2 regions of the Pseudomonas lyxosi genome follow, and region 2 is predicted to be linked to the other one. Evidence: riboswitches for the same ligand, from Rfam matches in the RefSeq annotation. Region 2 holds a riboswitch; the other holds the start of a gene.

Region 1 (15,089 bases), 830 kb from region 2:
GGGGTGGTAACACGCCGGATTCGGGTTTCGATTGCAGCGGGCTGATCGGTTATGTCTACCGTGACGTCGCCGGCATTTCTCTGCCGCGTACCACGCGCGAGATGATCAGCATGCAGGCGGCCAGCGTGGGCAAGGAAGGTCTGCAAACCGGCGACCTGATCTTCTTCGCCACCAATGGCGGTTCTCAGGTCAGCCACGCCGGGATCTACGTCGGCGAAGGTCGCTTCGTCCATGCGCCCGCCACCGGCGGCACGGTGAAGCTCGACAGTTTGTCCAAAGCTTACTGGCAGAAAGCCTATCTGAGTGCCAAGCGCGTCTTGCAACCTGAGCACTTGGCACGCAACCCCTAAATTGCAGAGGTTGTCATGACCGCTCGCACACTCAATCTCGACGATTCCCTGTATCAATACCTGCTCGACGTTTCCCTGCGCGAAACGCCGCTACTCAAGCGTTTGCGTGACGAAACCCAAGCGCTGCCCATGGCTCGCTGGCAGGTGGCGCCCGAGCAAGGTCAGTTCCTCGCGCTATTGGTGAAGCTCACCGGCGCCAAGCGTCTGCTGGAAGTGGGCACCTTCACCGGTTACAGCGCCTTGTGCATGGCGGCTGCATTGCCGGATGACGGTTCTCTGATCTGCTGTGACATACCCGGCGACTACAACACCACTGCACGGCGTTACTGGCAGGAAGCGGGGCTTGCCGAGCGGATCGATCTGCGTCTGGCGCCCGCGCTGGAAACCTTGGCTCAGCTGAATCAGCAAGAGCCATTCGACCTGATCTTCATCGATGCCGACAAAGCCAACTACCCACGCTATCTGGAGCACGCATTGCGTCTGCTGCGCGTCGGCGGTCTGGCGGTGTTCGATAACACACTGTGGAGTGGCCGGGTGCTTGAGGACAATCCCGAAAGTGAAGACACCCGAGCCATCCAGGCGCTCAATCGCGCCTTGAAGGATGACTCGCGTGTGGATCTGTCGCTGTTGCCGTTGGGTGATGGGTTAACGCTGTGCCGCAAGCGCTAAGCGTTTACTTGGCCGCCGATACGCGCCACACCTTATTGCCCACGTCATCCGCCACCAACAAATCCCCTTGCTGATCAATCACCACGCCCACTGGCCGGCCCATGGCTTTCTCATCTGCGTTGAGGAAACCTGTGAGCACATCGATCGGTTGCCCAGTCGGTTTGCCTCCCGCGAACGGTACAAAAATCACTTTGTAGCCACTGTGTGGTTTACGGTTCCACGAGCCATGCTGGCCGACGAATGCCCCTTCCTTGAACTGCGCCGGCAGCTTGTTGCCTTCAGCGAACGTCAGGCCCAACGATGCGGTATGCGGCCCGAGCGCGTAGTCCGGCGCAATGGCCTTGGCCACCAGCTCGGGGTTTTGCGGCTCGACGCGGATGTCGACGTGCTGACCGTAATAACTGTAAGGCCAGCCGTAGAACCCGCCGTCCTTCACTGAGGTGATGTAGTCCGGCACCAGATCACTTCCGATCTCGTCGCGCTCGTTGACCGCTGTCCACAATGCGCCGCTCCGAGGTTCCCAGGCTAGCCCGTTTGGATTGCGAATCCCCGAGGCGAAGATCCGATGGTTGCCGGTGGCGCGATCCACTTCCCAGATCGCCGCGCGACCTTCTTCCTTGTCCATGCCGTTTTCCGCAACGTTACTGTTGGAACCCACCGTGACGTACAGCTTGCTGCCGTCCTTGCTGACGATGACGTTTTTGGTCCAGTGGTGATTCAGCGTACCGCCCGGCAGGTCGATCACCTTCATCGGCTGCGACTTGATCGCCGTCTCGCCGTTTTCATAGTGGAAGCGCAGCAAGCGATCCGAGTCGGCGACGTACAGGTCATTGCCGACCAGGGTCATGCCGAAGGGTGAGTTGAGGTTTTCCAGGAACACCGTGCGGGTTTCGGCGATGCCGTCGTGGTCCTTGTCCCGCAGCAGCGTGATGCGATTCGGGCTCGGCACTTTGGCGCCGGCACGGCCCATGACTTTTCCCATGACCCAACCGCGAATGCCTTTGCCGTCATCGGGTTTGGGTGGTGCGTTGGTTTCGGCCACCAGCACGTCGCCGTTGGGCAACACGTAAAGCCAGCGCGGGTGATCGAGACCTTCGGCAAAAGCCGCGACTTGAGTCCCTGTCGCGGCGATGGGTTTCGTGCCGTCCGGCCAGCCGATCGCCGGGGCGATGTTCACCGTCGGGATCAGGGTTTTGTTCGGTTCTGGCAGCTTGGGCGATGGGCCGATGCCGTCGGAGACTTGCAGCCTGGCGGTTTCACCACAGGCGGCAAGCCCTCCGGCGAGCACGATAACGAGAGCGAGCTGGGGCTTGCGCATGCTGATCTTCCCTATGAATGCATTGACCTAATCAGTAGAGAAGCACAGGTACGCGATGGTTCAACCGGTCAGCCGCGGGCTTCCTTGAACAGCACGGCAATGCCGGGGTGATAGTTGCCGGCTTCGTTGCGCAACTTGCGATAGGCGTAGGGGAAGTACCAGGCCACCGCGCAGGTGTGTTCCTTTTGCAGGTCGTCGACCATGTCCTGGAGTTCTTCCGGGGTGGCGCTTTGTTGAGCTTTTTGTGGCGCGACGAACAGGCAGCCGAGTTTCAGGTCGCTGGCGTAGCTGATGCGTTTGGCATCGCTGGTGATGTCCTGCAAGGCTTGAGTCAGGTTCAGGCTGTTGACGCGTGGCCAGCGTTGAGTGGCTTGAAGGTACGCGCGCTCTTCGCTGGTCGCGATAAACAGATCGGCGCGGCCATTGCGTTCGCCTTCTTCGGTCTGTTTACGGGTTGGAGTTTGTTGCAGCGTGACCATTTCCGCCATCCAGGCCGCGGCGGAAAGCAGGCTCAGGTTGGCTTTTTCGTCGAACCAGTAAGGCGTGTCGTTATCGCCGCGCACGGCGTTGTAGCGGTCGATACAGTCAAACCAGCGTTCCAGCACCGGGCGCAGGAATTCCAGCTTCGGATTGCTGATGATCATGCCTTGCATGTGGCTCACCCTTGTTATTGTGTTGTGAGATTGTGGCTCTTTGATATCACTGCTGAGAGTGTGGCACAAGATTGGCGTCAGATAATTGATCGACGGCAGTTATTCGCTAGCAGGCCGCCCGTCTTCAATTGACGCTCCATCCCCAACCCTCTAACCTTCGCGGCTTGTTTCAGGTGCTCTGTGACCTTGGTCGACAGAGTGAAACAGGGAAGCCGGTGAGTGACTCTCTTCAAGCGACGAAGAGCCATGATCCCGGCGCTGCCCCCGCAACGGTAAATGAGTGAAGACTGCGCGAGGGCCTGTCATCAGTTTTTTCCTATACCGCGTTGAGGTCTGAAAGCGGACCAGGCAAGGCGCAGTCCGCTGGTAATGGTTGTTCCCTTGCCAAGGACTGCAACGCAGTCTGGTCCGCTTTCAGACACAACCCGAAGGGCCGGGCCTGCTGTGGCGCGGTATAGGAAAAAGCTGATGACAGGCCCTAGCCACTGTGTCGTATGACATGGGAAGGCGCGCAGTCAGGCAAAATGCCGCTCATGAGCCCGGAGACCGGCCTGATCCATCCAGCGGCATCACGGTGGGCGATGCCAGGCTTTTTGCCGTCTATTCTTGTGCCTGCCCGCCGTTATCCAGCCTCAACGGAGAGCTCCCCCATGACTGATACCCCCGATCGTGACGAACGTCATCTGGCGCGCATGCTGCGCAAAAAAGCCGTGATCGACGAACGCATCGCCAATTCCCCGAATGAATGTGGCCTGCTGCTGGTGCTGACCGGCAACGGCAAAGGCAAAAGCAGCTCGGCCTTCGGCATGCTCGCCCGGTCCATGGGCCACGGCATGCAGTGTGGCGTGGTGCAGTTCATTAAAGGGCGCAGCAGCACCGGCGAAGAACTGTTCTTCCGGCACTTTCCGGAACAGGTGCGTTTTCATGTGATGGGTGAGGGCTTCACCTGGGAAACCCAGGATCGCCAGCGTGACATCGCCGCCGCTGAAGCCGCGTGGGCGGTGTCCCGCGAATTGTTACGTGATCCGTCGATCGGCCTGGTGGTGCTGGATGAATTGAACATTGCGCTCAAGCACGGTTATCTGGATCTCGATCAAGTGCTCAGCGACTTGCAGGCCCGTCCGCCAATGCAGCACGTGGTGGTCACCGGTCGTGGTGCGAAACCGGAGATGATCGAACTGGCCGACACCGTCACCGAAATGGGCGTGATCAAGCACGCATTCCAGGCCGGGATCAAAGCGCAAAAAGGCGTCGAGTTGTGAGCTGCACTTTATGAATAGCCATCGTCATTGCCCGGCGGTATTGATTGCCGCGCCGGCTTCCGGTCAGGGCAAGACCACCGTCACCGCCGCGCTGGCCCGTTTGCATCGCAATCAGGGGCGCAAGGTGCGCGTGTTCAAATGCGGCCCGGATTTTCTCGACCCGATGATTCTCGAGCGCGCCAGCGGTGCGCCGGTGTATCAACTGGACATGTGGATGGTCGGCGAGCAGGAAAGCCGTCGACTGTTGTGGGAAGCCGCCGGCGAAGCCGATCTGATCCTCATCGAAGGCGTCATGGGCCTGTTCGACGGCACGCCGTCCAGCGCTGATCTGGCACGACATTTCGGTGTGCCGGTGCTCGGTGTGATCGACGGCACTGCCATGGCCCAGACCTTTGGCGCACTGGCCCTGGGGCTGGCGCGTTATCAGCCGGACTTGCCGTTTGCCGGTGTGCTGGCCAACCGTGTCGGCACCCTGCGTCATGCGCAATTACTTGAAGGCAGCCTCACTGAAGGTTTGCGCTGGTACGGCGCCTTGTCCCGGGAAACCGGGATCGAATTGCCGAGTCGACACCTCGGTCTGGTTCAGGCCAGTGAGTTGAACGATCTCGATCTGCGCCTCGATGCGGCGGCCGATGCACTGGCCAGCAGCTGCGAGGTCGCGCTGCCACCAGCGGTGGAATTCGCCGCCCCTGATGTGATCGCTGCCGAGTCGTTGCTGGCTGGTGTGCGGATTGCTGTGGCCCGTGACGAAGCGTTCGCCTTCACTTACGGCGCAAGCCTGGATCTGCTCCGCGCCATGGGCGCTGAGTTGCTGTTTTTCTCGCCGATCCGTGACACGCAATTGCCGGAGGCAGACAGCCTCTATCTGCCGGGCGGTTATCCCGAATTGCACCATGTGGCGCTGTCACAGAACACCACGATGCTGGCCGCAATCCGCGCTCACCATGCGGCGGGGAAACCGTTGTTGGCCGAGTGCGGCGGCATGCTGTATTTGCTCGATTCGTTGACCGATGTCGAGGGCACTCGCGCTGAATTGGTCGGCTTGCTGGCCGGTGATGCGGTGATGCAAAAGCGTTTGGCCGCGCTGGCGTTGCAGGCGGTCGAGTTGCCGGAAGGTTCGTTGCGCGGGCACACCTATCACCATTCGCTGACCAGCACCGAGCTTGAGCCGATTGCTCGTGGCCTGAGCCCTAACGGTGGGCGAGGGGCAGAGGCGGTTTACCGCGAAGGGCGGATGACCGCGTCCTACGTGCACTTTTATTTCCCTTCCAATCCCCAGGCGGTGGCGGCGTTGTTCAAGCCATGAACCCAGATGATCTAGCGTTCAGCGAAGCTGAGCGTGCGGCGGTCTACCGAGCTATCGGCGAACGCCGCGACATGCGTCATTTCAGCGGCGGCACCGTCGAGCCCGAGCTACTGCGGCGCCTGCTCGAAGCCGCGCATCAGGCACCGAGTGTCGGCCTGATGCAGCCCTGGCGGTTCATCCGCATCAGCGATCGAGCCTTGCGCGGCAAGATCCAGTTGTTGGTGGAAGAAGAACGCATCCGCACCGCTGAAGCCCTCGGCGAGCGCACTGACGAATTCATGAAGCTGAAAGTCGAAGGCATCAACGACTGCGCCGAGGTGTTGGTCGCTGCGCTGATGGACGATCGCGAGCGCCACATTTTCGGCCGTCGCACGATGCCGGAAATGGACATGGCCTCGCTGTCCTGCGCGATCCAGAACCTCTGGCTGGCCTCCCGCGCTGAAGGATTGGGCATGGGCTGGGTCTCGCTGTTCGAGCCGCAAGCACTGGCGGACTTGCTGGGTTTGCCCGCCGGAGCCAAGCCGTTGGCCGTTCTTTGTCTCGGCCCGGTCAAGGAATTCTATCCGGCGCCGATGCTGGTACTCGAAGGCTGGGCGCAGGCGCGTCCACTCAGTGAGCTGCTGTATGAAAATTATTGGGGAGTGAGTCAATGAGTGTGGCGTTGTTGAGTGTCGCCGCGGTTGCGCTGGATGCGCTGCTGGGTGAACCCAAACGCTGGCATCCGCTGGTGGCGTTCGGCCGTTTTGCCGACCGCATCGAGCAACGTTTCAATGGTGAAGGTCGTGGCTGGCGTAGCCATGGTGTCACCGCTTGGGTGATTGCAGTGTTGCCGTTGACCTTGCTGGCCACGGCGTTTTCCTGGGCGCCCTATGTCGGCTGGATCGTCGAGATTCTCGTGCTCTATTGCGCCCTCGGCATGCGCAGCCTCGGTGAACACGTCGAGCCGGTGGCCAAGGCACTGCGCAGCGATGATCTGGACGAGGCGCGCAAACGTGTCAGTTATCTGGTCAGCCGCCAGACCAGCGAACTGGATAAAACCGAAGTCGCCCGCGCCGCCACAGAATCGGTGCTGGAGAACGGCAGCGACGCGGTATTCGCTGCGCTGTTCTGGTTTGCCGTGGCCGGCGCGCCTGGCGTGGTGCTCTACCGTTTGAGCAACACGCTGGATGCGATGTGGGGTTACCGCAACGAACGCTTCGAGCGTTTCGGCTGGGCCGCGGCAAAGATCGACGACGTCCTCAACTACATTCCTGCACGCCTGGTGGCATTGACCTACGCGCTGCTGGGCAAAACCCGACTGGCGCTGAAATGCTGGCGCACCCAGGGGCCGACCTGGGACAGCCCGAATGCCGGTCCGGTGATGGCGGCCGGTGCCGGTGCGCTCGGTGTCGAGTTGGGCGGGGCGGCGATTTATCACGGTGAACTGCATCAGCGTCCGCCACTGGGCGAAGGCATGCCGGCGGACGCCGACTCCATCGACCGTGGCTGGCAATTGGTCCAGCGCGGGGTATGGTTATGGTTGCTGATCCTCTGCGTGGGGGCTGAATTTTATGCTTGAGCACGGTGGTCGGTTACGCAAGGCGGCGCTCGATTACGGCATCGCCGAAGCCAATTGGCTCGACCTGTCCAGCGGCCTCGCACCCTGGCCGTTTCCGGTCCCGGAGATTCCGTTGCGGGCCTGGGCGCGTTTGCCGGAAACCGATGACGGTCTGGAGCAGGCGGCCTGTGATTATTACGGTGCCGCTCAGGTGCTGCCGGTGGCCGGCTCGCAAATGGCGATCCAGTTGCTGCCGCGTTTGCGCCGGGTCGGCAAGGTCGGCGTGCTCTCGCCGTGTTACGCCGAACACGCCGAAGCGTGGCGCCGTAATGGCTACATCGTGCGTGAAGTGCTGGAGCAGGAAGTCGACTTCTTTCTCGACAGCCTCGACGTGCTGGTGGTGGTCAACCCGAACAATCCCACTGGCCTGAGCCTGACGCCGAGTCGTCTGCTCGACTGGCACTCGCGATTGACCCAGCGCGGTGGCTGGCTGGTGGTGGATGAGGCGTTCATGGACAACACACCGCAGCTGAGCCTGGCACCTTTTGCCAATCAGGTCGGGTTGATCGTGCTGCGTTCCTTCGGCAAGTTTTTCGGCCTGGCCGGTGTGCGCCTGGGTTTCGTGCTGGCCGAGCGCAAGTTGCTCAAGTTGCTGGCCGAGCAAGTGGGGCCGTGGGCGGTCAGCGGACCGACGAGGGTGTTGGGGCAGGCCTGTCTGCGGGATACCGAAGGGCATGCCCGGCAACGGGTTCGCGCTGATGAAGCCAGTGAGCGTCTGGCACTGCTGCTTGAACAGCACGGCTTCAAGCCCCAGGGCGGCTGCGCCTTGTTTCAATGGCTGATCACCGACCGCGCCGAAGCCCTGCATGAGTTCATGGCCCGGCGCGGCATTCTGCTGCGGTTGTTCACGAACAACAGCAGCCTGCGTTTCGGCTTGCCCGCCGATGAAGCCGACTGGACACGTCTCGCGCAAGCGTTCGAAGCCTACGCCAAGGAAACCCAATGACTACGTTGATGGTGCAAGGCACCACTTCCGACGCCGGTAAAAGCACGCTGGTGACGGCGTTGTGCCGCTGGGTCACGCGTCAGGGCGTCAGCGTCGTGCCGTTCAAGCCGCAGAACATGGCGCTCAACAGTGCCGTGACCGCCGACGGTGGCGAGATCGGTCGCGCGCAAGCGGTGCAGGCTCAAGCCGCCAACCTTGAGCCGCACACCGACATGAACCCGGTGCTGCTCAAACCCAACAGCGACACCGGCGCCCAAGTGATCATCCATGGTCGCGCGGTCACGACGATGAACGCGGTCGCGTATCACGACTACAAAGCCATCGCCATGCAAGCAGTGCTGGCTTCCCATGAACGGCTGAGCGCGGCGTATCCAGTGGTCATGGTCGAAGGCGCGGGTTCGCCGGCCGAGATCAATCTGCGTGCCGGTGACATCGCCAACATGGGCTTTGCCGAGGCGGTGGATTGTCCGGTGGTGTTGATCGCCGACATCAATCGCGGCGGCGTTTTTGCGCATCTGGTGGGCACGCTGGAACTGCTGTCACCCAGCGAGCAGGCGCGGGTCAAAGGCTTCATCATCAACCGGTTTCGTGGCGATATCGCTTTGCTGCAACCGGGGCTCGACTGGCTGGAAGCGCGCACCGGCAAACCGGTGATCGGCGTTCTGCCTTACGTGATGGACCTGCACCTGGAAGCCGAGGACGGCATCGATCAGCGTCAGACCGACAAGGCCGACCAGGTGCTGAAAGTGCTGGTGCCGGTGCTGCCGCGCATCAGCAACCACACCGACTTCGATCCGCTGCGCTTGCATCCGCAGGTGGATCTGCAATTTGTCGGCCCCGGTCAGGCGATTCCGCCGGCGGACCTGATCATTCTTCCCGGCTCGAAAAGCGTGCGCAGCGACCTCGCGTACCTGCGGGCCAATGGCTGGGACATCGCGATCAGTCGTCATCTGCGTTATGGCGGCAAAGTACTGGGGATTTGCGGCGGTCTGCAAATGCTCGGCGAGCAGGTACACGATCCGCTGGGCCTTGAAGGCGCACCGGGTTCCAGCGCCGGTCTGGGCTTGCTGGCGTTCGAAACCCAGCTCGAAGAAGAGAAGCAACTGCGCAATGTGCGCGGGCGTCTGGCACTGGAAGACGCGGCGGTCAGCGGCTATGAAATTCATGCCGGGGTGACCACCGGGCCGGCGCTGGAAAACGCCGCGGTGCAGCTGGACGACGGTCGCTGCGACGGTGCGCAAAGTGTGGACGGGCAGATTTTCGGCACCTATCTGCATGGGCTGTTTGAATCGCCCGCGGCGTGCAGTGCGCTGTTGCGCTGGGCAGGTTTGCAGGCTGTGCAGGACGTGGATTATCACGCGTTGCGTGAGCGCGATATCGAGCGGCTGGCGGATCTGGTGGAGAAGCATCTGGATACCGGGTTGTTGCGGGAACTCTGTGGGTTTTAAAGAGGGGTTATCACCATGCTGCAACTGATCCTCGGCGGCGCCCGTTCCGGCAAAAGTCGCCTGGCTGAAAAACTCGCCTCCGACAGCGGTCTGGCAGTGACCTACATCGCCACCAGCCAACCCCTCGACGGTGAAATGAACGAGCGGGTGGCCCATCACCGCGCCCGTCGTCCAGCCGAATGGGCGTTGATCGAAGAGCCGGTGGAACTCGCCCGCATCCTGCGCGAAACCGCCAGCGCCGATCAGTGCTTGCTGGTGGATTGCCTGACGTTGTGGATGACTAATCTGCTGATGCTCGACGACACCGAGCGGCTGTCGGCCGAACGTGATGCTTTGCTGGACTGCCTGGCGTCGTTGCCGGGTGAAATCATTTTTGTCAGCAACGAGACCGGAATGGGTGTCGTGCCGCTGGGCGAATTGACTCGCCGCTATGTCGATGAAGCCGGTTGGCTGCATCAAGCGTTGGCCGAGCGCTGTCAACGCGTCGTCCTGACCATCGCTGGTCTGCCCATGACTTTGAAAGGAACTGCGTTATGACTCAATCCTGGTGGCTTAACCCGTGCAAACCGATCGATGCTCAAGCGGTCGAGCAGGCGCAAGCTCGTCAACAGCAGTTGACCAAACCGGCCGGCTCCCTCGGCCGGCTTGAGTCGGTGGCCGTGCAATTGGCCGGTATGCAGGGGCAGGTCAAACCGAGTCTGGATCAGCTGTGGATCGCGATTTTTGCCGGTGACCATGGCGTGGTCGCTGAAGGGGTGTCGGCATTTCCTCAGGAAGTCACCGGGCAGATGCTGCACAACTTCGTCAGCGGTGGAGCGGCGATCAGCGTGTTGGCGCGGCAACTCGGGGCCTCGCTGGAAGTTGTCGACCTCGGCACGGTGACGCCGTCGTTGAATTTGCCGGGTGTGCGTCACTTGAACATTGGCCCGGGCACGGCGAATTTCGTCGAAGGTTCGGCCATGACCTCGGCTCAGGGCGAACTCGCTTTGCAGGCCGGCCGCGACAGCGTGCAGCGCGCCATCGCGGCGGGTGCGCAGTTGTTTATCGGTGGCGAGATGGGCATCGGCAACACCACCGCAGCCAGCGCGTTGGCGTGTGCCTTGCTCGATTGCCCGGTGGTGCATCTGGCGGGGCCGGGCACGGGTTTGAATGCGGCGGGTGTCAGCCATAAAGCTCAGGTCATCGAGTGCGCTTTGGCGTTGCACAGCGCTCAACGTGGCGACGCACTGCAAACCCTGTTCAACCTCGGCGGTTTTGAAATCGCTGCATTGGTCGGCGCGTATCTGGCGTGTGCCCAGGAAGGCGTTGCGGTGCTGGTGGACGGTTTCATCTGCAGCGTTGCGGCGTTGGTGGCGGTGCGCTTGAACCCTGAATGCCGTCAGTGGCTGTTGTTCGGTCATCGCGGCGCCGAGCCGGGTCATCGTCATGTGCTGGAAACCCTGAACGCCGAACCGCTGCTGGACCTCGGCTTGCGTCTGGGCGAGGGCAGCGGCGCGGCGTTGTCCGTGCCGTTGTTGCGTCTGGCGTGCGACCTTCACGGGCAGATGGCGACTTTCGCCGAGGCCGCCGTGGCGGACCGTCCGGCATGACCTTGCACCTGGACCTGTTGCGTCACGGTGAAACCGAACTCGGCGGCGGTTTGCGCGGTAGCCTCGACGATGCGCTGACTGAAAAGGGCTGGGCGCAGATGCGCGCGGCGGTGGTCGAGCAGGGGCCTTGGGATCGTTTGATTAGCTCGCCGTTGCAGCGGTGTGCGCGGTTCGCCGAAGAACTCGGCGCACAGCTGGGTTTGCCGGTGCAGTTGGACAAAGACCTGCAAGAGCTGCACTTCGGCGCCTGGGAAGGGCAGAGCGCCGCCGCGCTCATGGAAACCGATGCCGAGGCGTTGGGATTGTTCTGGGCCGACCCTTATTCGTTTACACCGCCTCAGGGTGAGCCGGTGGTGGATTTTTCGACGCGGGTGTTGGCAGCCGTTGAGCGCTTGCAGGCTACCTACGCCGGCGAGCGAGTGTTGCTGATCAGTCACGGCGGGGTCATGCGCTTGTTGCTGGCTCAGGCGCGGGGATTGCCTCGTGAGCAGTTGCTCAACGTCGAAGTCGGGCATGGCGCGCTGTTTTCGCTGTCGGTCGAATCCGGCGTGTCGTTAAAGGAAGCGATCTGATCATGTTGCCGTTCTGGATCGCCCTGCAATTTTTGAGCAGTCTGCCGATTCGTCTGCCGGGCATGCCGGCGCCACAGGAGTTGGGGCGGTCGCTGCTGTTTTATCCGCTGGTCGGCCTGCTGTTTGGCGTGATCTTGTGGGCGTTCAACTGGCTGTTGTTCGGCACTCCGTTATTGCTTCATGCCGCGCTGTTGCTGACGGTTTGGGTATTGCTCAGCGGCGCGTTGCACTTGGACGGCCTGGCCGACAGCGCCGATGCGTGGCTCGGCGGGTTCGGCGACCGCGAGCGCACCCTGACGATCATGAAGGACCCGCGCAGCGGGCCGATTGCGGTCGTGACGCTGGTGCTGGTGTTGCTGCTCAAATTCGCCGCGTTGCTGGCATTAATCGAGCAGCAACACGCCGTTGTCCTGATCATCATTCCGTTGATCGGGCGCAGCGCGATGCTGGGCTTGTTCCTGACCACTCCTTATGTGCGTGCCGGCGGGTTGGGGCAAGCGCTGGCTGATCATCTGCCGCGTTTGGCGGGCAAGCAGGTGTTGGCGGTGAGTGCGTTGGTGTGTGTTTTGATTGCTGGTCTCAGCGGCGTGTTGGCAGTTGTGCTGGCGGCGCTGGTGTTTGTCTGGCTGCGGCAAGTGATGCTGCGCCGATTGGGCGGCACGACGGGCGATACGGCGGGGGCGTTGCTGGAAATTCTTGAGGTCGCGGTGCTGGTGGGATTGGCGATCTGCTGAACTTCCCACATCATGTAACTTGATTTAACACAACCGCGGGTATATACACGCACCATGCTCGACTCCCAATGTTTATGCATCAACCTGCGTCGCGCCGCCCGTGGCGTCAGCAGGCATTACGACGGCGCTCTCGACGGCTTCGGGATCAACGTTGCCCAGTATTCTCTGCTGTGTAATCTGCAGCGTCTGGATAAACCGAGTATTTCCACGTTGGCCGAGGCCATGGGGCTGGATCGCAGCACCTTGGGGCGCAATCTGCGGGTGCTGGAAGGCGAAGGCCTGCTGATGCTGGTCGAGGGCGAAGACATGCGTAACCGCATCGTCATGCTCACCGAGGCCGGTGTTGAACGCCTGAAAGCGGCCCTGCCAGCCTGGGAAGCGGCGCAACAGCGATTGATTGACCGCTTGGGTGCCGAGAAACGCGAAACCTTGCTGCGACTGCTGGACGAACTGGCGTGATGCCGGTTTTTCCGATCTTAAGCGGGTATATACCCGCTACCGGAGAATAAGAATGACATCGATGTGGCGTACGTGTGGTTGGGTTTTGTTGGGGAGTGCGCTGATTCTCGCGTTGTCCTTGGGGGTAAGACACGGCTTCGGGCTGTTTCTGGCGCCGATGAGTGCCGAGTTCGGCTGGGGGCGTGAGACGTTTGCCTTCGCCATTGCCTTGCAGAACCTGATCTGGGGCCTGGCGCAGCCATTCACCGGCGCGCTGGCCGACCGCTTTGGCGCCGCGAAAGTGGTGCTGGTCGGCGGTGTCTTGTATGCATTGGGTCTGGTGTTCATGGGCCTGTCGGATTCCGCCGTGACCTTGTCCCTGAGTGCCGGCCTGTTGATCGGCATCGGTCTGTCCGGCACCTCGTTCTCGGTGATCCTTGGCGTGGTCGGCCGCGCAGTGCCGCCGGAGAAACGCAGCATGGGCATGGGCATTGCCAGTGCTGCCGGCTCTTTCGGCCAGTTCGCGATGTTGCCCGGTACGCTGGGGTTGATCGGCTGGCTCGGCTGGTCCGCGGCATTGCTGGTGTTGGGCCTGTTGGTGGCGCTGATTGTGCCGCTAGTGAGCATGCTCAAGGACAAACCGCTGCCGGTGTTCGGACATGAGCAAACACTGTCCGAGGCACTGCGCGAGGCCTGTTCCCATTCGGGATTCTGGCTGCTGGCATTCGGCTTTTTTGTTTGTGGCTTCCAGGTGGTATTCATCGGCGTGCATTTGCCGGCTTATCTGGTGGATCAGCACCTCCCGGCGAGCGTCGGTACGACAGTGCTGGCGTTGATCGGGCTGTTCAATATTTTCGGTACCTACACGGCGGGCTGGCTCGGCGGGCGGATGTCCAAGCCACGTTTGCTCACCGGCCTGTATCTGCTGCGGGCAGTGGTGATCGGGTTGTTCCTTTGGGCGCCGGTCACGACGACCACCGCGTACCTGTTTGGCATGGCGATGGGCTTCCTGTGGCTGTCGACGGTGCCCTTGACCAACGGCACCGTCGCAACCTTGTTCGGCGTGCGAAATCTGTCCATGCTCGGTGGGATTGTTTTCCTGTTTCACCAGCTCGGATCGTTCCTCGGCGGCTGGTTGGGCGGGGTGGTGTACGACCGAACCGGGAGCTATGACTTGATCTGGCAAGTGGCGATTCTCTTGAGCCTGTTGGCCGCCGCCCTGAACTGGCCGGTGCGTGAGCGGCCGGTCGCGCGTCTGCAAACACAGATGAGTGCGATATGAACAGTCTCTGGCCGCGGATCGCTGTCGTCGCTGTCTGCGCTTTGCTGCTGGCCCTGTCGTGGTGGGGCTGGCATCAGGGCGGGCTGGCGTTGATGCAACTGGGCATGGGTGCTTGCTAGCAGGATGTGAGGGCGAGTAACTTCGTTTTGACGACTTCTAAGGATGCACCGACATGCTGATGCGTTGGCTCGCAGTTCCCGCGTTACTGGTAGCGTTTAGTGGATTGGCTCAAGCGGCTGAGTGCCCGGAGCTTTTGCAAGGCTCGTTGCCGAAGCTGCGCGCCAAGGAATCCATTGACCTGTGCCAGCGCTTCGCTGGCAAACCGCTGGTGGTGGTCAATACTGCGAGCTTCTGTGGTTTCGCCCCACAGTTCAAAAGCCTTGAGGCGCTGAATCAGCGTTATAAGGATCAGGGGCTGGAGGTGATTGGCGTTCCGTCCAACGACTTCAAGCAAGAGTCCAAGGATGGCGAGGAGACTGCCAAGGTCTGCTACGTGAACTACGGTGTGACGTTCACCATGATTGAACCGCAGAAAGTCCGCGGTAATGACGCGACTCACTTGTTCAAGATCATCGCCAAGCAGAGCACCGCGCCGAAGTGGAACTTCTACAAATATGTGGTCGATCGCAAGGGCAAAGTGATCGCCAGTTTTTCCAGCCTGACCAAGCCTGACGATCCCGAGTTCATCGAAGCGGTGGAGAAGGCACTGGCCTCGCAACCTTGATCGACGTCCATTAAAAAGCCCCGCCTCTGTACAAGAGAGCGGGGCTTTTTCAATTCAGGCAGCGAGTGGTTCAAGCTCGCCGTGAATCATCAGAAGCGGTAGGTTGCGCCAACACCGAAACCGTTCGCATAGTTTTCATACTCTGCGCTGTAGTTCTGGCGGCCGTTGCTGTTGTTGACCTTGACCGACTCTTCGCGCAGG
Region 2 (15,089 bases):
CCAGGTCTTTGAAGCTGATCGGTCGGCTGATGATCCGCCCGTCCAGTTCCGGCAATGCGATGTGCATCGCCAGATCGCGTGGACCGAGGCCCTGTTCGCTGGCGCGCCAACCGGGTTCGTTGTCCTGGGCACAGATCGCCTGGATCACCGGGATGTTGCGGCGAAACGGTCGCAGGTGCGGCGCTTCGGGGCTGGATTGCGCGAAACCGGTGGTGTTGAGAATCACGCGGGCTTCGACTTCCTCCAACAGGTCCTCGACCACCGTCAGGCAGCCGGGCTCTTTCAAACTCGCCACGGCAATCGGCAACGGATTCAACCCTGCCGCCTGCAAACGCTGGCAGAAAACATCGATGAAGCCTGTGTTGGCCGCTTGCAAATGCGAGCGGTAGAACAGCACCGCCGCGACCGGTTGATCGGCCTGCCAGTCGGCTTGCCAATCCTTCAGTTCAGCGGGGCTTTTTTGCGAGTGGTAGATCGCTGTGCGCGGCAGGGTTTGCGGATCGGCCCAGGCGTAGTCGCGGTCCAGCCAACGATTGGCGAGGCAGCGGAAGAAATCCAGGGCATTGCTCATGCCGCCTTGACGCAGAAATTGCCAGAGGCGGTCGCGGTCTTCCGCGCCCACCGTGCTTAGCTCGCTGAGTTCCGGGTCTGGGCGGTCATCGCCGGGGACCAGAATCAGCTGCACACCGCGCTCCGACAGTTGCACCAGTTGCTCGATGCCATAGCGCCAATAGGCGATGCCGCCGTGCAGCGAAATCAAAACGACCTTGGCGTGGCGCAGCACTTCGTCGACATACAGATCGACCGAGGCGTGATTCTGCACCTGCATCGGATTGGCCAGGCGCACGCTGGGGTAATCGTCGGGCAACTGCTGCGCGGCTTCGGCGAGCAGCGCGAGGCTGGAGTCGCCGCTGCACAGGATCACCAGCTCGGCGGGGGTTTGTCCAAGGTCGGCAATGTTGTCATCCGACACGAAACCGCCGGGCTGGGTCCTGAGCAGGTGCATGGCTTAAACGCTGAGCGCAGCGCGCAATTGCGCTTCAAGCAGAGTGGCGTCCAGCTCCTGACCAATCAGCACCAAACGCGTGGTGCGCGCTTCGTCGGCGCCCCACTGACGGTCGAAATGCTTGTCAAAACGCGTGCCCACGCCCTGGATCAGCAGGCGCATCGGTTTGTTCGGGATCGCCGCAAAACCTTTGACGCGCAGGATGCCGTGCTGGACCACCAGTTGGGTCAGCGCGTCCAGCAGCAGGCTTTCGTCGGCTTGCGGCAGTTCGATGGAGATGGAGTCGAAGGCATCGTGGTCGTGATCGTCTTCGCCTTCATGGTGGTGATCGTGATGGCTGTGACGGCTGTCGATGTGTTCTTCAGAACCGGCGCCAAGGCCGATCAGCACGTCCAGTGGCACACGACCGCTGCTGGCTTCGATGACTTTTACGGCAGGCGGCAGTTCTTCAGCGACTTCCAGGCGCACACGGGCAAGGTCTTCAGGGCTGATCAGGTCGGCCTTGTTGAGGATTACCAGGTCAGCGCTGGCCAGTTGGTCGGCGAACAGCTCGTGCAGTGGCGATTCGTGGTCCAGGTTCGGGTCGAGTTTGCGCTGGGCATCGACCTGGTCCGGGAAAGCCGCGAAGGTGCCGGCGGCGACCGCTGGGCTGTCGACCACGGTGATGACCGCGTCAACGGTGCAGGCGCTGCGGATTTCCGGCCACTGGAAGGCTTGCACCAGCGGTTTTGGCAGGGCCAGGCCCGAGGTTTCGATGAGGATGTGGTCGAGGTCGCCGCGACGGGCGACCAATTCGCGCATCACCGGGAAGAACTCTTCCTGAACGGTGCAGCACAGGCAGCCGTTGGCCAGCTCGTAGACGCGGCCGTTGGCTTCTTCTTCAGTGCAGCCGATGGAGCATTGCTTGAGGATTTCGCCGTCGATGCCCAGCTCGCCGAACTCGTTGACGATCACCGCAATGCGACGGCCCTGAGCGTTGTCGAGCATGTGCCGCAGCAAGGTGGTTTTGCCCGAGCCGAGGAAGCCGGTAACGATGGTGACGGGGAGTTTGGCCAGTGTTTTCATCGGATGCCCTTTGGCAAGGTGGCGGGCATACGGGACGACAATCGCTGCGACGGGCGCGCGCGGAAGAGTTCGCCACCGGATCACCCCGCCCGGTTGTAGTGAGAATCTGTGTCGAGGCAGGTCTCCTGGCTGACGGTGTGCCGGGCTTGTGGGCCTGGCATTCGCTGCGCCTTCCCGCGAACCCGTTGCACAGGGTTTGCAGTGGCGTGGCAGCGAACATCACCGTTCACAGTTGCGGGGGCAGCCGCGGCATCGACCGCGTTCCCTTCTTAGCTTCGGCAGACGCCGAAGAACCTCGAAAGCGCAAGGCTACGCATCGTCTGGGGGCGGGTCAATGTCTGAGGAGCAGCGCGACATCCAATTGAGAACCCATGCCAATTGACGCCCAACCCCCGCCCATGCTCTCCTACACGCCTTGTTACGGGTGCCCTTCACAGGGTGAAACGGGAAACCGGTGAATCATGTGCTTTACTCTAAAGTCATGTCAGTCCGGTGCTGCCCCCGCAACGGTAAGCGAGCGAAGCGTCAGATCCACTGTGCCAGCAGTTCGGCATGGGAAGGTGATGCTTGCAGGTCAAGGCGAAAGCCAGCGCCCCTCGTGAGCCCGGAGACCGGCCCGCAACACAAAGTGACCATTACGATCACTGAATAACAAACCCGCGGTGGGCGGGCGCTGTTTGAACCTCTGCGTGCCCGACTCGCAGGGGTCTTCCATGCGCTCTATTTCACCCGCTGACAGACCAGAGGGAAGCGCCATGTCGATCATCAGCAGTACCGACCACAGCACCGCCAGCACGACCACGACCTTGAGCCAGCGCCTGACCGTCGCCGTATGCGCGTCAATTCTGGGCGCGTGCCTGGTGTATTTCGCCGGTTTCTCGCACATCGAAGCGGTGCACAACGCCGCTCACGATACTCGCCACAGCTCTGCATTCCCGTGCCATTGAGACCTGCTGACATGATCAAGCGTATTGCGCAAACCGCAGGGTTCACCGGGCTGCTGGCCGCCCTGTTGCTGACCCTGCTGCAAAGCTTCTGGGTGGCTCCGCTGATTCTGCAGGCCGAGACCTACGAAAAGTCCGAGCCGGCTGCTGTTGAAGTCCACGAACACGCCCCGGGTACTGTCGCCGCTCACACCCACGACGCCGAAGCCTGGGAACCGGAAGACGGCTGGCAGCGCGTGCTGTCCACCACCGGCGGCAACCTGGTGGTCGCTGTCGGTTTCGCCCTGATGCTGGCCGCTCTCTACACCTTGCGCGCACCGACCAAAACCTCCCAAGGCCTGCTTTGGGGCCTGGCCGGTTACGCGACGTTCGTGCTGGCACCGACCCTCGGTCTGCCGCCTGAGCTGCCGGGCACTGCCGCCGCTGATTTGGCGCAGCGGCAAATCTGGTGGATCGGCACGGCTGCCTCCACCGCGGTCGGCATCGCATTGATCGTGTTCAGCCGTCACTGGCTGATGAAAGTGCTCGGCGTGGCCATTCTGGCTGTTCCTCATGTGATCGGCGCACCACAACCGGAAGTCCACTCGATGATGGCTCCGCAAGCCCTGGAAGCTCAGTTCAAAATCGCTTCGCAGCTGACCAATGTGGCATTCTGGCTGGCCCTGGGCCTGATCAGTGCCTGGTTGTTCCGCCGCAAAAGCGATGGTCAATACCACGCATGACTGAGATCAGCACAGCGCCGACGTTAGTGGTCGGCCTGGGCTGCCAGCGCGGCTGCCCCGTCAGCACGCTGCGGGCGCTGCTCGATCAGGCGTTACAGGCACATAAAATCGAACTTCACCAGGTCAAGGCCCTGGCCAGCATCGACCTGAAGCGCGAAGAGCCTGGCTTGATCGAATTGGCCGAACAGCTTGCGTTACCCTTGCAGTATTTCAGCTGTGAACAATTGGCTGTCTATCAACCGCAACTCAGCCATCGTTCAGACATCGCGTTCGAACGCACCGGCTGCTACGGCGTCGCGGAAAGTGCCGCCCTGGCCCTGGCCGAACACCTGGCCCAGGCACCGGCAAAATTACTGATCTCCCGACAAAAATATGCCCAGGCCACCTTGGCATTGGCCGGCGCTGCATAAAATCCCCGATAATCCCCGCCATCGATCATGAGCAATCTTCATCTGAAGCCTTGCCCAGCCCCTTTTTCTCACAGGAACCGACGATGACCGTCTACTTCATTGGCGCAGGTCCCGGCGACCCGGAACTGATCACGGTCAAAGGCCAACGGCTGATTCGCAGCTGTCCGGTGATCATCTATGCCGGCTCCCTGGTGCCCGCCGCCGTGCTGGATGGCCATCGCGCCGAACAGGTGGTCAACAGCGCCGAGCTGCACCTGGAACAGATCATCGAGCTGATCAAATCCGCCCATGCCAAGGGCCAGGACGTGGCCCGGGTGCACTCTGGCGACCCGAGTCTTTATGGTGCGATTGGCGAGCAGATTCGCTACCTGCGCGAACTCGACATCCCGTTTGAAATCATTCCCGGCGTCACGGCCACAGCGGCCTGCGCGGCGCTTCTGGGCGCGGAACTGACGTTACCGGACGTGTCGCAAAGCGTGATCCTGACCCGCTACGCCGACAAGACCGCGATGCCCGCCGGCGAAGAGCTCGGCAGCCTGGCGCAGCACGGGGCGACCATGGCGATCCATCTGGGGGTCAATCATCTGAACAAAATCCTGGCCGAATTGCTGCCGCATTACGGCGCGGACTGCCCGATCGCGGTGATTCACCGGGCGACCTGGCCGGATCAGGACTGGGTGGTGGGGACGCTTGAAGACATTGCCGCGAAGGTTGAAGCCAAGGGGTTTCGGCGCACGGCGTTGATTTTGGTGGGCCGGGTTTTGGGCAGTGATCACTTCAGTGAGTCATCGCTGTATCGCGCGGGGCATGCGCATCTCTTCCGTCCCTGAGCCACAGGTTATCTATCACCCATAAAAAAACGGCGCTCACGGGGCGCCGTTTTTTTATGTCTGCAGCGAACACCTTACTTAGTAGTAGGCGTTTTCTTTCTGCGTGTGGTCGGTGACGTCACGAACGCCCTTGAGCTCGGGAATGCGCTCGAGCAAGGTACGCTCGATGCCTTCGCGCAAGGTGACGTCTGCCTGGCCGCAGCCCTGGCAACCACCACCGAACTTCAGCACGGCGATGCCGTCTTCGACCACATCGATCAGGCTGACCTGACCGCCGTGGCTGGCCAGCCCCGGGTTGATCTCGGTTTGCAGGTAATAGTTGATACGCTCGTTGACCGGACTGTCGGCGCTGACCATCGGTACTTTGGCGTTTGGTGCCTTGATGGTGAGCTGGCCGCCCATACGGTCTGTGGCGTAGTCGACTACCGCATCGTCCAGGAAAGCTTCGCTGAACGAGTCGATGTAAGCGGTGAAGCTTTTGAGCCCCAGCGCCGTGTCTTCAGGTTTTTCTTCGCCCGGCTTGCAATAAGCAATGCAGGTTTCGGCGTACTGGGTGCCAGGCTGGGTGATAAAGACGCGGATGCCGATGCCTGGGGTGTTCTGCTTGGAGAGCAGATCAGCCAGATAATCGTGAGCGGCGTCGGTAATGGTAATAGCGGTCATGGAAACTCCTCGCAGGCTTGGACGCAGTTTACGCCAATCATCGCGCCGTACAAAGTCCTAGTATTTTTGTCGGGAAAGAGCGGTTATAGCCATCTTCACCGGTTCACCGTCAATCCGGCCTTTAAGCCACCGATCGCCGCATTTTCCCACCCATTCAAATCCGACACCGGCGCACCATCAAAGGTCGATCAAAGATTCTCGTACCGGTTCATGTCCAGCACGCCCTCTTCCACCGGTTCTGTCTCATGGACGTACCGGCTCAGGTCATGGAAGTAGAACCAGAACTGCGGATGGCTGCGGCGAATCCCCCAGCGCTCGACGATTTTCTCGAAGCGATTGGCGTCCTTGGCGTTTTCCATCTCGTCCACGAACTCAGGCACTTGCTCAGCCGGAATGTTGAACATGAAGTTCGGATAGCTGCTGAGCACGCCCGGGTAAATAGTCACTGTGTCGAGCCCAGGCTGATACCGCAGCGATTCACCGAGCAGGAACGCGACGTTACTGTGCGCGCGATTGCGCAGCAGGCTGTAGACCTCGCGCTTGCCGCTCGCGGTTTCGATGCGCAGCAGGGTCGCTTCCGGCAACTGATCGATAACCTTCAGCCCGGCCGCCGGACGCGAAGTCAGGCGACTCAACGCCTGCTCGGCGCTCTGCAAGGCCAGATCGATGTTCGGCCGCGAGCAATAAGCACCGTCACAACGGTTGATCGGATCAGGCTTGGCGTTGAGGTCGCCGTAACGGGTGAGCAATTGCAGGGCGAAATCGCGTTTCGGGTCCTTTTCGTCCAGTACCAGCGCCGTCTCTTTGTCATTATCGATGGCTTCGTAGTCCAGCCACATCTTGAATTTGCCGCCGCTCTGGTACCAGTCGTCGAGGTAATCGTCGCGCGAATCGGCCGGCATCAGGCGCAGGAAGTTCTGCTCGGCACCGTTGCGGATCAGGTCGAAGTACAGCCGGGTCTGTGCCTGATGGGAAACATTGCCGAACACGTCGAAGTTGACCGCCAACTGATAATACGTGCGTTCCAGCAGCGGGAAGTCGAACAGCCACATCGTTTGCGGCACGTCACCGATCAGGCCTTTGTTCACCGAGGCACTGTCGAAATGCCGGAAGATCGTCAGCAAGGCGTTATCGTTACCGGCCCACAAGGTCGACCAGCTCGGCGCCGGCGCATCGGCGTAACTGTCACGGCGCAGCGCCTCGTACTCGTTACGCTTGTCGCGGTAGTCATGCCACAGGCTCAGGACGCTGCCGACATCGTCGTTCTGCCCCGGCATCGCCAGCAACGGCGTGGCCTGGCCGCGGTAGTTCGGATCGATGATGTAGAGGTCGTGTTCAGGCGCCTGGAACATTGCCCAAAAGTTATCGCGGATCACGTCGGTGGCGATCTGCCCACGGCACACTGGGCCGCGAATAAACGTACGGACGAAGTATTCGGCGTTATCGAGCATGAATTGATAACGCGCCTGGGCCGGGATCGCCTCGAACGTGGTGAACGGATTGGCCCGACGCTCCGGCCCGTAGCCCGGCAAGGCGTTGACCTGCCAGTTGCCGTTATAGAAGAGGCTTTTGATCCGAGCCATCTTCGCCGCGCTCAACGGGTAGGTGATGTGGGTCTTCTGCACAATCACGCCTTGCACCGGCCACAAGCGGTAATACACCTGAGTGCCTGGATCGTCATTCGGGCGGCGTGTGTTGATCAGATCGATCGGCTGGCCGGTCGGCGTGCGCGAACGCACCCACTGAAAGAAATGCCCCGGCTCACCGTCCTTGAAATAGAGATGAGCGAGAAACCAATGCTCGAACAACCAGCGCCCCACCAGGCTTTGCCGTGCGCCCGGTGCGTTGAGCAGGTTTTCCCACTGCACCACCTGCAACGCTTCTTTGGCGCTCGGCACAAGACCCTGCTCGTCAATCGGCGCGCCGGACGCCAGCCAGCGTTGCAGTGTCTGGTATTGCTGGTCGGTCAGGCCGGTGACCGCGAGCGGCATGCCCTCTTTGGGATGTGATTTGGCGTAGCCGTCAAACTCGGCCGGCAGGGCGCACATGTTTTCCCGGTTCAGTCCAAGGACGATGTCCTCCGGCAACTTGGCGTTGGGTTGCAAGGGGGTTTTGTGGCCCTGCTCAAGCATCCGCGCCATCAACGCGGCCTGACTGCCCTGGGCGTCGAGCACCGAATAGAAGTCCTTTTGCTGCCAGGTGCGTTTGCCGAAGGCGTCATAAAACAGCCGGGTCGGTGCGGCAGCCTGGCGGCGTTCGCCGTCGTAGACCGGGATCTTGGTCGCGCCACGGGCAGCCCCTTCGCCACTGCCCAGATTGAGCTGACAGGCGGAGTCATAGCAGGCATGGCAGGCCACACACTTTTCGGTGAAGATCGGTTGTATGTCGCGACTGTAGGAAATGGCAGAAGAAATGGCCGGATCCTGCGCGGCAGCGCCCCAGCTTAAAAACAGCAAAACCATGCTGATGACGCGATAAGACATATCCCTGGTCCCGATCATGAAAAAACGCCGCGATTCTACCGGTCTGCACCCCACTCCAACATGAGCGATATTCATGCAAAACCGGGACATGCTCTAAAACCGCACAGGTTTGCTATTATCCCGCCCCTTCGTCATGGTCTTTCCGAGTAGTCCAAATGTCCGATCGCAGTGTTCGCCTTCAAGCTCTCAAGCACGCCCTCAAAGAGCGCATCCTGATTCTCGATGGCGGCATGGGCACTATGATCCAGAGCTACAAGCTCGAAGAGCAGGATTACCGCGGCAAACGCTTCGCCGACTGGCCAAGTGACGTCAAGGGCAACAACGACCTGTTGATCCTGACGCGCCCGGACGTGATTGGCGCCATCGAGAAAGCCTACCTGGATGCCGGCGCCGACATTCTTGAAACCAACACCTTCAACGCCACCCAGGTGTCCCAGGCCGATTACGGCATGCAGGGCCTGGCGTACGAGCTAAACGTAGAAGGCGCACGTCTGGCGCGCAAGGTGGCAGACGCCAAGACCCTGGAAACCCCGGACAAGCCGCGTTTCGTTGCTGGCGTGCTCGGTCCTACAAGCCGCACCTGCTCGCTGTCGCCTGACGTGAACAACCCCGGCTACCGCAACGTAACCTTCGATGAACTGGTGGAAAACTACACCGAGGCCACCAAAGGCCTGATCGAAGGCGGCGCCGACCTGATCCTGATCGAAACCATTTTCGACACCCTGAACGCCAAAGCGGCGATCTTCGCGGTGCAAGGTGTGTACGAAGAACTCGGCGTCGAATTGCCGATCATGATCTCCGGCACCATCACCGATGCCTCCGGCCGTACGCTCTCCGGCCAGACCACCGAAGCGTTCTGGAACTCCGTGGCCCACGCCAAGCCGATTTCGGTTGGTCTGAACTGCGCCCTCGGTGCCAGCGAGTTGCGTCCGTACCTGGAAGAGCTGTCGAACAAGGCCAGCACCCACGTTTCCGCGCACCCGAACGCCGGCCTGCCGAACGAATTCGGCGAGTACGACGAACTGCCGTCGGAAACCGCCAAGGTCATCGAAGAATTCGCCCAAAGCGGCTTCCTCAACATCGTCGGCGGCTGCTGCGGTACCACGCCAGGTCACATCGAAGCCATCGCCAACGCCGTGGCCGGTTATGCGCCGCGTGAAATCCCGGACATTCCAAAGGCCTGCCGCCTGTCGGGCCTGGAACCGTTCACCATCGATCGCAACTCGTTGTTCATCAACGTCGGTGAGCGAACCAACATCACCGGCTCCGCCAAGTTCGCCCGCCTGATCCGTGAAGACAACTACACCGAAGCCCTGGAAGTCGCCCTGCAACAGGTCGAAGCCGGCGCCCAGGTGATCGACATCAACATGGACGAAGGGATGCTCGATTCGAAGAAGGCCATGGTGACCTTCCTCAATCTGATTGCCGGCGAACCGGACATCTCCCGCGTACCGATCATGATCGACTCCTCCAAGTGGGAAGTGATCGAAGCCGGCCTCAAGTGCATCCAGGGCAAGGGCATCGTCAACTCGATCAGCATGAAGGAAGGCGTCGAGCAGTTCATTCATCACGCCAAACTGTGCAAACGCTACGGCGCCGCCGTCGTCGTGATGGCCTTCGACGAAGCCGGCCAGGCCGACACCGAAGCGCGCAAGAAAGAAATCTGCAAACGCTCCTACGACATTCTGGTCAACGAAGTCGGCTTCCCGCCGGAAGACATCATCTTCGACCCGAACATCTTCGCCATCGCCACCGGCATCGAAGAACACAACAACTACGCTGTGGACTTCATCAACGCCTGTGCCTACATCCGTGACGAACTGCCGTACGCGCTGACCTCCGGTGGCGTGTCCAACGTGTCGTTCTCGTTCCGTGGCAACAACCCGGTGCGCGAGGCGATCCACTCGGTGTTCCTGCTGTATGCAATCCGCAACGGCCTGACCATGGGTATCGTCAACGCCGGTCAGCTGGAGATCTATGACCAGATCCCGGCCGAGCTGCGTGACGCCGTGGAAGACGTAGTGCTCAACCGCACTCCGGAAGGCACTGACGCCCTCCTTGCCATTGCCGACAAGTACAAGGGCGACGGCAGCGTCAAGGAAGCCGAAACCGAAGAGTGGCGCGGCTGGCCCGTCAACAAGCGACTGGAGCATGCACTGGTCAAGGGCATCACCACGCACATTGTTGAAGACACTGAAGAATCCCGTCAGTCGTTCGCTCGCCCGATCGAAGTGATCGAAGGCCCGCTGATGTCCGGCATGAATATCGTCGGCGACCTGTTCGGCGCCGGCAAAATGTTCCTGCCGCAGGTGGTGAAATCCGCCCGCGTGATGAAGCAGGCCGTGGCTCACTTGATCCCGTTCATCGAGCTGGAAAAAGGCGACAAGCCGGAAGCCAAGGGCAAGATCCTGATGGCGACGGTAAAAGGCGACGTGCACGACATCGGCAAGAACATTGTCGGCGTGGTGCTGGGCTGTAACGGCTACGACATCGTCGACCTCGGTGTGATGGTGCCGGCGGAGAAAATCCTGCAGGTGGCCAAGGAGCAGAAGTGCGACATCATCGGCTTGTCCGGTCTGATCACGCCTTCGCTGGATGAAATGGTCCACGTCGCACGCGAGATGCAGCGTCAGGACTTCCATCTGCCGCTGATGATCGGTGGCGCGACCACCTCGAAAGCGCACACGGCGGTGAAGATCGAGCCGAAGTACAGCAACGACGCAGTGATCTACGTCACCGACGCTTCCCGCGCCGTGGGCGTGGCGACGCAATTGCTGTCCAAGGAATTGAAACCGGCGTTCATCGAGAAGACTCGCCTGGAATACATCGAAGTCCGCGAGCGCACTGCCAACCGCAGCGCCCGTACCGAACGCCTGAGCTACCCGGCGGCCATCGCCAAGAAGCCGCAGTTCGACTGGAGCAATTACGAGCCGGTCAAACCGACGTTTACCGGTGCCAAGGTGCTGGACAACATCGACCTGAAAGTCCTGGCCGAATACATCGACTGGACACCGTTCTTTATCTCCTGGGACCTGGCCGGCAAGTACCCGCGCATCTTGCAAGACGAAGTGGTCGGTGAAGCCGCCACCGCGCTGTTCGCCGATGCCCAGGAAATGCTCGCCAAGTTGATCGACGAGAAACTCATCAGCGCCCGTGCGGTGTTCGGCTTCTGGCCGGCCAACCAGGTGCGTGAGGATGACATTGAAGTCTATGGCGATGACGGCAAGCCGACTGCCAAGCTGCATCACCTGCGTCAGCAGATCATCAAGACCGACGGCAAACCGAACTTCTCCCTGGCTGACTTCGTTGCACCGAAGGACAGCGAAGTGACCGACTACGTGGGGGGTTTCATCACCACCGCCGGTATCGGTGCCGAAGAAGTGGCCAAGGCCTATCAGGATGCCGGCGACGACTACAACTCGATCATGGTCAAGGCCCTGGCCGACCGCTTGGCCGAGGCGTGCGCTGAATGGCTGCACCAGCAGGTCCGTAAAGACTACTGGGGTTATGCCAAGGACGAGACGCTCGACAACGAGGCGCTGATCAAAGAGCTATACACCGGTATCCGCCCTGCCCCGGGCTACCCGGCCTGCCCGGATCACACCGAGAAATCCACGTTGTTCAAGCTGCTGGACCCTGAGGCCTCGGAAATGAAAGCCGGCCGTAGCGGCGTGTTCCTCACCGAGCACTACGCCATGTTCCCGGCGGCAGCGGTCAGCGGTTGGTACTTCGCTCACCCGCAGGCGCAGTATTTTGCCGTGGGCAAGATCGACAAGGATCAGGTGCAGAGCTACACCTCGCGCAAGGGTCAGGAGTTGAGTGTGACCGAGCGCTGGTTGGCGCCGAACCTGGGTTACGACAACTAACCCCCCTCCCCTGTGGGAGCGTGGCTTGCCCGCGATGAAAGATGACGCGGTTTCCCTGTGAGACCGCGGCGCTTCCATCGCGGGCAAGCCACGCTCCCACAGGTTCGGGGTGGATTGTCTATGCTTATGGCTCACACATGTGTGACGAGGGGTTTATGGACGATCCAGGCGACAACAAGCCGCCCACTTTCTGGCAGATGCTGCACAGCGTCATGGCGGCGGCGTTCGGGGTGCAGAGCGGGAAGAACCGGGCGCGGGACTTCACTCATGGCAAGCCCAGTCATTTCGTGATTCTGGGGATTTTGTTCACGGCGGTGTTCGCCTTGACGCTGTACGGCATCGTGCAACTGGTGGTGCATCTGGCCGGGGTCTAGCGCATCAACATTTGCAGACTGAACGGATAGCGATATGACGTCGGCCGGCCCTTGGCTGAAAGACGACGGAAGTCCACACCGTAATCCGGTGATTCCCCCATCGCCAGCAATCGCCTGGCCTGCGCCTTGTCGATCAGTTGCAGCAACGGGATTCGCCGGTCTCGGCCGCCGTAATGGCTGAGATCCACGCCCTCCTCAAGATCATGTAACTCCACCAGCGCCCAGCCGCCCAACGTGAAGTGCCCGCCCACCAGCACGCTGATGCGTCCGTCTACCGTCGCCTGTAACGCCGCCGGCGAGGTGTTGACCGCACTGAACAACGCATCCTTGCCGGGTGTCCCACCCGTCTCCGAATACGCCTGCATGACGCCAAACGCCATTTCGTCATTGGCTGACCACACCAGCGAAACCTTCGGGTAACGCCGGAACAGCAGTTTGGCCTGTTCATAGGCCCGTTCCCGGGTCCAGCCGCTGTAAACCAACTGGCGCAAGCGCACTTCCGGGTGTTCGGCCAAGGCCCGCATCATGCCTTGCTCACGCAATTGCGCCGAAGGGGTGATCTTCAGACCGGAAAACGCCAGCAACTCGATGACCTGACCGGGCGCCACGGGCGGATGCTGGCGAATCAGTTCCTTGAGCATCAGGTAGCCACCCTCCTCGTCGTTGGGCACCAGGCTGCCCAAACGCTCAGGGCGCTCGCCCAGCAGGCTCATTTGGTTGGCCGTCAGGGACGCATTGACCATAAACAGCTTCACCCCGCTGCCTTGGGCCAGGCGAATGATCTGTGGGGCGACGTACTGTTCGTTGGCGAACACCAGATAGTCCGGACGATCAGGGCCTTGCAGCGCCTGACGGGCTTGCGCCAACGTGAGCTCCGGCATGCGCCGGGAATAGAGAATTCGCAGATCAATGCCCAGATCCGTCGCTGCCGCGTACATGAATTGCGAATAGCTGTTCCAAAAGGCTTCGTCAGTCTTTCCGGGGCTCAGGAACAATACCGATTCCGCGCGCGCAACGGGGCCGTAAACCGCGCCAAACATCAGCAGGAATGAGTAGAAAAACTTCAACATTGATCGTCCGAGCCCCCCGGCAATTCGCCGCGCATTATAGCCAGCGAAGTCCCGGGAAACGGCGTTTATTCGGGTTATTGTCCGACAATCGTCGGTATCGGGCCCGGACGGGGTCGGTTATTGATGGCTGACCCAAAATACCGCTGTGCCCACGACCAGGATGATCAGGAACAGAATCGCCCAAGCATCGACCGTGCTATCGGGTTTTGACGTTTTGGTAGGGTTGCTCATTGCATCGCCTCTTGTCGGTTTTATCGGTGATTGCATAAAGACTCGAGCACAGTTAAGACGATGATTGCCCGCACCACAAATGTGGGTTTTGCCTCATTGGATCTCATTAGTCGTTTTGGTTCTTTACATATACTCAAACATCACTTTTGCGCATAACTGCAAACTGGTATCTTGCCCCGGCTCCGTTGGGAGTGCGCGGCCGTGCGCGCAGAATTGCCGAGGCAGTATCGGAGACTTCAGCAAGCGAAAAACGCAACTGGATCCGACCGGCCCAAGCCTGAGAACAGGACTTATATGTACGTATACGACGAGTACGATCAGCGGATCATCGAGGACCGCGTCAAGCAGTTCCGTGATCAGACCCGACGCTATCTGGCAGGCGAGCTGAGCGAAGAAGAATTCCGCCCCCTGCGCCTGCAAAATGGCCTTTATATCCAACGCTTCGCGCCGATGTTGCGGGTGGCGGTGCCTTATGGCCAACTGACTTCGCGCCAGACGCGAATGATGGCCAAGATTGCCCGTGATTTCGACAAGGGCTATGCCCACATCAGCACCCGGCAGAACGTACAGTTCAACTGGCCGGCGCTGGAAGACATCCCGGACATCCTTGCCGAACTGGCGACCGTGCAGATGCACGCGATCCAGACCAGCGGTAACTGCTTGCGCAACGTCACCACCGACCAGTTCGCCGGTGTCGCTGCCGACGAGCTGATCGATCCGCGCCCGTGGTGCGAGATCGTCCGCCAGTGGACCACGTTCCACCCGGAATTCGCTTACTTGCCGCGCAAGTTCAAGATCGCCATCAACGGTTCGACTTCCGACCGTGCGGCCATCGAAGTCCATGACATCGGCCTTGAGCCGGTGCACAACGCCGCTGGCGAACTGGGCTTCCGTGTGCTGGTGGGTGGCGGTCTCGGCCGTACCCCGGTGGTGGGCGCGTTCATCAATGAATTCCTGCCGTGGCAAGACCTGTTGAGCTACCTCGACGCCATCCTGCGGGTCTACAACCGCTACGGCCGTCGTGACAACAAGTACAAGGCGCGGATCAAGATCCTGGTCAAGGCCCTGACACCTGAAGTCTTCGCGCAAAAAGTCGATGCGGAAATGGAACACCTTCGCGGTGGCCAGACCACATTGACCGACGCCGAAGTGCATCGCGTGGCCAAACACTTTGTCGATCCGGATTACAAGGCTCTGGAAAACCAGGCCCTGGCGTTGGCCGAACTCGATAAAGAACACCCGGGCTTCGCGCGCTGGCGCACCCGCAATACCCTGGCTCACAAGAAGCCGGGTTATGTGGCTGTGACCCTGTCCCTGAAGCCGACCGGTGTTGCACCGGGCGACATCACCGACAAGCAGCTCGATGCCGTTGCCGACCTGGCCGATCGTTACAGCTTCGGTCAGCTGCGCACCTCCCACGAGCAG

Evidence for each region. Region 2 has a riboswitch for cobalamin ahead of ACMXYI_RS25350 (CbtB domain-containing protein). Riboswitches for the same ligand answer to the same signal wherever they lie in the genome.
Region 1: it holds a riboswitch for cobalamin, as region 2 does, so the genes downstream of both, cobO (cob(I)yrinic acid a,c-diamide adenosyltransferase) here and ACMXYI_RS25350 (CbtB domain-containing protein) in region 2, are expected to answer to the same signal.

What each region holds. Positions count from the first base shown of each region.
Region 1 covers NZ_CP180481.1:6,360,001-6,375,089, reverse strand. The annotation lists gene ACMXYI_RS29230 (C40 family peptidase) at 1-350, shown strand, start outside; gene ACMXYI_RS29225 (O-methyltransferase) at 366-1,019, shown strand; gene ACMXYI_RS29220 (PQQ-dependent sugar dehydrogenase) at 1,024-2,337, opposite strand; gene ACMXYI_RS29215 (hypothetical protein) at 2,406-2,990, opposite strand; cobalamin riboswitch at 3,145-3,307, shown strand; gene cobO (cob(I)yrinic acid a,c-diamide adenosyltransferase) at 3,641-4,252, shown strand; gene ACMXYI_RS29205 (cobyrinate a,c-diamide synthase) at 4,263-5,558, shown strand; gene bluB (5,6-dimethylbenzimidazole synthase) at 5,555-6,211, shown strand; gene cbiB (adenosylcobinamide-phosphate synthase CbiB) at 6,208-7,116, shown strand; gene cobD (threonine-phosphate decarboxylase CobD) at 7,109-8,101, shown strand; gene ACMXYI_RS29185 (cobyric acid synthase) at 8,098-9,549, shown strand; gene cobU (bifunctional adenosylcobinamide kinase/adenosylcobinamide-phosphate guanylyltransferase) at 9,565-10,086, shown strand; gene cobT (nicotinate-nucleotide--dimethylbenzimidazole phosphoribosyltransferase) at 10,083-11,138, shown strand; gene cobC (alpha-ribazole phosphatase family protein) at 11,135-11,710, shown strand; gene ACMXYI_RS29165 (adenosylcobinamide-GDP ribazoletransferase) at 11,713-12,444, shown strand; gene ACMXYI_RS29160 (MarR family winged helix-turn-helix transcriptional regulator) at 12,499-12,903, shown strand; gene ACMXYI_RS29155 (MFS transporter) at 12,956-14,164, shown strand; gene ACMXYI_RS29150 (hypothetical protein) at 14,161-14,283, shown strand; gene ACMXYI_RS29145 (glutathione peroxidase) at 14,337-14,888, shown strand; gene ACMXYI_RS29140 (OmpP1/FadL family transporter) at 14,978-15,089, opposite strand, start outside.
Region 2 covers NZ_CP180481.1:5,532,735-5,547,823, forward strand. The annotation lists gene cobN (cobaltochelatase subunit CobN) at 1-1,006, opposite strand, end outside; gene cobW (cobalamin biosynthesis protein CobW) at 1,010-2,071, opposite strand; cobalamin riboswitch at 2,170-2,384, opposite strand; cobalamin riboswitch at 2,477-2,705, shown strand; gene ACMXYI_RS25350 (CbtB domain-containing protein) at 2,827-3,018, shown strand; gene ACMXYI_RS25355 (CbtA family protein) at 3,030-3,737, shown strand; gene ACMXYI_RS25360 (cobalamin biosynthesis protein) at 3,734-4,147, shown strand; gene cobM (precorrin-4 C(11)-methyltransferase) at 4,231-4,977, shown strand; gene nfuA (Fe-S biogenesis protein NfuA) at 5,056-5,640, opposite strand; gene ACMXYI_RS25375 (fatty acid cis/trans isomerase) at 5,829-8,123, opposite strand; gene metH (methionine synthase) at 8,279-11,989, shown strand; gene ACMXYI_RS25385 (DUF2970 domain-containing protein) at 12,145-12,363, shown strand; gene ACMXYI_RS25390 (ABC transporter substrate-binding protein) at 12,360-13,433, opposite strand; gene ACMXYI_RS25395 (nitrite/sulfite reductase) at 13,959-15,089, shown strand, end outside.